2 regions of the Arthrobacter sp. Y3221114 genome follow, and region 2 is predicted to be linked to the other one. Evidence: predicted binding sites of a transcription regulator. Region 2 holds the regulator's gene; the other holds the start of a gene.
The links. Region 2 encodes LexA, which represses DNA repair genes until DNA is damaged. Its sites were predicted from a motif close to TCGAACANNTGTTCGA; they were not measured.

Region 1: the regulator LexA is predicted to act here: its motif matches at 1,226-1,241, upstream of AC5RV3_RS10360 (LexA family protein).

Annotation. Positions count from the first base shown of each region.
Region 1 is NZ_JBNHHW010000004.1:159,625-162,018, reverse strand. Features, by position in the region: gene AC5RV3_RS10365 (ATP-dependent Clp protease ATP-binding subunit) at 1-1,007, opposite strand, end outside; gene AC5RV3_RS10360 (LexA family protein) at 1,257-1,676, shown strand; gene AC5RV3_RS10355 (Y-family DNA polymerase) at 1,669-2,394, shown strand, end outside.
Region 2 is NZ_JBNHHW010000007.1:36,524-38,917, forward strand. Features, by position in the region: gene AC5RV3_RS14685 (histidinol-phosphate transaminase) at 1-119, opposite strand, end outside; gene AC5RV3_RS14690 (LysM peptidoglycan-binding domain-containing protein) at 192-545, opposite strand; gene lexA (transcriptional repressor LexA) at 844-1,593, shown strand; gene AC5RV3_RS14700 (ATP-dependent DNA helicase) at 1,698-2,394, opposite strand, start outside.

The DNA.
Region 1 (2,394 bases), on a different contig from region 2:
TTGCCGGCGTCCATGCCGCCCTCGCCGCCCCCGCCGGCGCCGACGACCGTGTGCAGTTCGTCGATGAACACGATCAGCTCGCTGTCGGCGGCGCTGATCTCGTCCAGGGTCTTGGTCAGGCGTTCCTCGAAATCGCCGCGGTAGCGGGTGCCGGCCAGCATGCCCGGCAGATCCAGCGATACCACGCGTTTGCCGCGCAGCTGCTCCGGGACGTCGCCGGCCACGATGGCCTGCGCGAGGCCTTCGGCGATGGCGGTCTTGCCCACGCCGGCCTCGCCAATCAATACCGGGTTGTTCTTGGTCCGGCGGGCGAGGATCTCGATGGTCTGGGCGATCTCGTCGGCGCGGCCAATCACCGGGTCCAGCCGGTCCTCCCGGGCCTGGGCGGTCAGGTCGGTGCCGAACTGGTCCAGCATGGGCGTTTCCGCCTGGGGATTGGCGCCCGTTTGCGGCCCGGCGGTTGTGGTGGGGCCGACGGCCTGCGCCGCAGCTTCCTCCGCCGCCTGCTGCAGCGCCATCGGGGTCACGCCAGCGCCGGCCAGGAGCTGGCCGGCGGGGGTTTCCTGGTTCAGGACGAAAGCCCCGAACAGGTGCTCGGGGTCGATGTACGTGGAGCCGAACGCGCGGGCCACCTGGTGCGCGTCCAGCAGGGCACGCTGCGCGGACGGCGTCAGCGACGGCGTTTCACGGGTCGGGGCGGTCTTTTCCGGCAAACCCTGCTCGGCGGAGCGCGCGATGGCCTGCGGGTCGGCGCCGGCCAGCTTGATCTGGCTGGCGGCCGGCTCCTGGCGGGCCATGACGTGCAAAATGTGCAGGGCGTCCACCTCGATGTGGCCGAGGCCCGCTGCAAACCGGGCTGACTGTGCCAGCACTTCGTGGGTGCGGCGGCTGAGCAGGCGGGTGAGGTCAACGGTGCGGGACTGGGCCGCCCGCTGGCCCTGCAGGTAGCGGGCCAGGAACTCGTCGAATGAACCGTTGCCGGAAGCTGGTCCGAAGAACAGTGGCATGGATAATCCTCCTGTGAACGTGAGTGCCTTCGACTCATGTTAACGCCTTCGAGTGATGATTATTCCAGAAGTTCCGCAAACTTGAGCGAAGGCGACTCACCTGCGCGGGGCTGGTGGCCCCGTCCACCTCGTGCGACGTTCCCGGTGAGCGATGCAACGGGCGGGCGGTTCGGGCAGCGGGGGATGGGCCCGGCGGAGGGCCGGTGCTAGTGTTGTCTTCGAAGCTTTGTTCGAAGACGGGGGTCCGGGATGTTCGGTTTGGAGCAGCCGTGGAATGCGTCGGCCGGCCCCGAAACGGGCACCGGAACGCCCGAGGACGCGCGCGGTTTCCCGTCGCCGGCGCGGGACTACTTCCACGGCGGCATCGATCTGAACCGGCACTTGATCCGCGACCGGACCAGCACCTTTGTGATGCGGGTGGCCGGGAACTCGATGGCGGCCGCCGGGATCTGCGACGGCGATGAGCTGATCGTGGACCGCTCGCTGACCCCGCGCGACGGTTCGGTGGTGATCGCGGTGCTGGACGGGGAATTGGTGGTGCGGCGCCTGCATCTCACCACGGACGGCGTGCGGTTGCAGGCGGACGACGGCGGTGTCCCCACCGAGGTGGGCGAACTCGCGGAGCTGAGCATCTGGGGCGTCGCCACCCGTTGCCTGCACCATGTCTAGCGGCCCCGCATTGGGGTCCGGCGCCGCGGCCCCCGGCCAACCGCCTGCGTCCGGCGTAACCTCCGGCCAGCCGCCCGGATCCCGGCCCGGCGAACGGATCGCGCTGGTGGACGTCAACAATTTCTACGTCTCCTGCGAGCGGGTCTTCGATCCATCCCTCGAGGGGCGCCCCGTCGTCGTGCTCTCCAACAATGACGGCTGCGTGGTGGCGCGCTCCGAGGAAGCCAAGCAGTTGGGGCTGAAGACCGGGACGCCGTGGTTCCAGGTGGCGCCGCGGGCCAAGGCTTGGGGGCTGGTCGCGCGCTCCAGCAACTACGAGCTGTACGGGGACCTGAGCGCCCGGGTGATGGAAGTGCTAGGCCGGTTCGGGGCGTGGCAGGAGGTCTATTCGATCGACGAGTCTTTCCTGGGCCTGCCCGGCGATGAGGACCAGTTGGTGGAAACTGCCGGCCGGATCCGGGCCTCCGTGATCCGGCAGGTGGGCGTGCCGGTCAGCGTTGGCGTGGCCCAGACCAAGACGTTGGCGAAGTTCGCCAACCACGTTGCCAAGCGGAATCCCCAGATGGCCGGGGTGTGCTCGCTGGGCTCGATGCCCGCTTCCGACATCGCATGGATCCAGTCGCGGGTGCCGGTCACCGGGCTGTGGGGCGTGGGCGGGCGGACCGGGAAACGGCTGAACGCCCTCGGGATCGAGTCGATCGCGGACCTGAGGGCCGCG
Region 2 (2,394 bases):
GTGTTTTCGTTGACATTCAGGAGGACGGGAACCTCCAACTGGGGCGCACCATAGGGCTCTAAGCCCCGGAGATTGTCCCGCAACGGCAGGCGGTTCAGGCGTTCTAACTGCTCACTCACTGGTCCAGTTTAAGCTTCGGCCCGCCCGGGGCAGGAATCGGGCGGGCCGAAGCAGCTCATATTACGGCTGCCTCAGCGCGCGGACGGGACCAGCAACTGCTGGCCGGCATGGACGATGTCCCCCTGGAGTCCGTTCAATTGCGCGATCTCGAAAATGACATCGTGAGGGTTGCGGTCGGGGGCGGACTGCACGGCCACGTCCCACAGCGTCTGGCCGCTGCCGACCGTGACAGTTGCCGCCGGCCCCGGTCCCAGCTGCCCGGCGGCGGCCATTGCCGGCGCCGTGAAGAAACCGATCAAGGTCAGGGCGGCGGCCGCAGCGAGCATCAGCGGCAGGCCAATCAGCAACAAGCGGCCTCGGCGGGTCAGCCGGAGGTTGGTGCTGGTACGGACGCCGGCGGGCTGCGGTGCGAGCTGGGCGGACATGGTGTCACCTTTCCGATTTTCGATCTATTTCTGCTGGTTTCGATCGTTTGGCAACCGCATTCGAACGTATCTTCGAATGCGTCTTCTATAGTTTTAGCACTGGTGATCGAATATTGTCGAGACTCAGTCGAACAAGTGTTTGAAATTCACCACCGCCTCGCCTAGCGTTGTAAGCGTCAAGCGGCGGTAAGAGCAGTGCACCAGCCGCCACCGACAAAACAGCCAGACAACAACCCATGCGCGGTTCCGCTACCGCAGCGCCGGCGCATGGACCACTACGGGGAGACCGGGGCCGGATATGTCCGAAGAGAGCACCACCACTGCCGGAGCCAGGCGACGCGGCCGACCCGTCAAGGTGGGACGCAGCCTGACGCCGCGGCAGAAGAAGATCCTGGAGACGATCCAGCGCTCCGTCATGTCCCACGGATACCCTCCGTCGATGCGCGAAATCGGTGACACCGTCGGTTTGGCGAGCCTGTCCAGCGTCACGCACCAGCTGGCGCAACTCGAGAAGATGGGCTACATCAGGCGCGACCCCAAGCGTCCCCGTGCGATGGAAATCCTGACTCCGCTGACCCTCGAGCACGGCGGCGTGGAAATCGTCGGGGTCGATGAACCGCAGCAGCTGCGCAGCTCCAGCGGCGTTGCAGTATCCGAACTGACCACTTCGTCCGACACGGCGATGGTGCCGCTGGTGGGACGGATCGCGGCAGGCGGTCCTATCCTGGCTGACCAGGCGGTCGAGGACGTCATGCCCCTGCCGCGCCAACTGGTGGGACACGGCGAGTTGTTCATGCTCAGGGTTTCGGGCGATTCGATGATCGATGCGGCTATCTGTGACGGCGACTGGGTCGTGGTGCGCCAGCAGCACACGGCCGAGAACGGCGACATCGTGGCGGCGCTGCTCGACGACGAAGCAACGGTCAAGACCTTCCGGCAGCGCGACGGTCACACCTGGCTGCTGCCGCAGAACACCCAGTACGAACCGATTCTGGGAGACCACGCAACCATCATGGGCAAGGTTGTCTCGGTGATGCGGGCCCTCTGACCCGCCGCAGGCTCCTCAGACCCCTCTGCCGGTCACCGAGGGCCCGTTGCCCGTTCCCGGTTTGCGCGGGCGACCGCTCCGGCGTGGCTGCTGCCCCAGCCCGTTCAGGCAGCGGCTGCAGCCAGCCTCTCCAGGATCTGACGTGCCATGGCTCCGTCCTTGGTGCTCCAGAACGGCGGCAGGGCGCTGCGCAGGAAGCCCCCGTATCGTGCTGTCGCCAGCCGCGAGTCCAACACGGCCACTACTCCCCGGTCGTTGGAGGCGCGGATCAGCCTGCCTGCCCCCTGCGCCAGCCGCACGGCCGCGTGGGTCGCCGAAACCGTCATGAAACCGTTTCCCCCGGCCTGCGCCACGGACCGGGTTCGGGCAGTCGTTAGCGGGTCGTCCGGCCGGGGGAACGGAATCCGGTCGATGACCACGAGCCGGCACGCTGCACCGGGAACGTCGACGCCCTGCCAGAGCGTCATGGTGCCAAACAGGCATGCGTCCGGTTCCTCGGCGAATTGGCGGACCAGCGCCGCCATCGATGATTCTCCCTGGCACAGGATGGTCAGGTCGGTGCGCTCGCGCATTTCCGCTGCAGCTTCTTCTGCCGCACGCCGTGAGGAAAACAGGCCCAGGGCGCCGCCGCGCGAGGCCAGCAGGAGCCCCTCCAGTTCATCAAGCTGCTCGGGGCTGGTGCCCCGGCCCGGTTTGGGCAGATGTGACGCCACGTACAGCACGCCCTGCCGGGGGTAATCGAAGGGACTGCCCACATCAACGCTGGAATAGGCCGGCGCACCGGCTCCCAGCAGTCCGAGT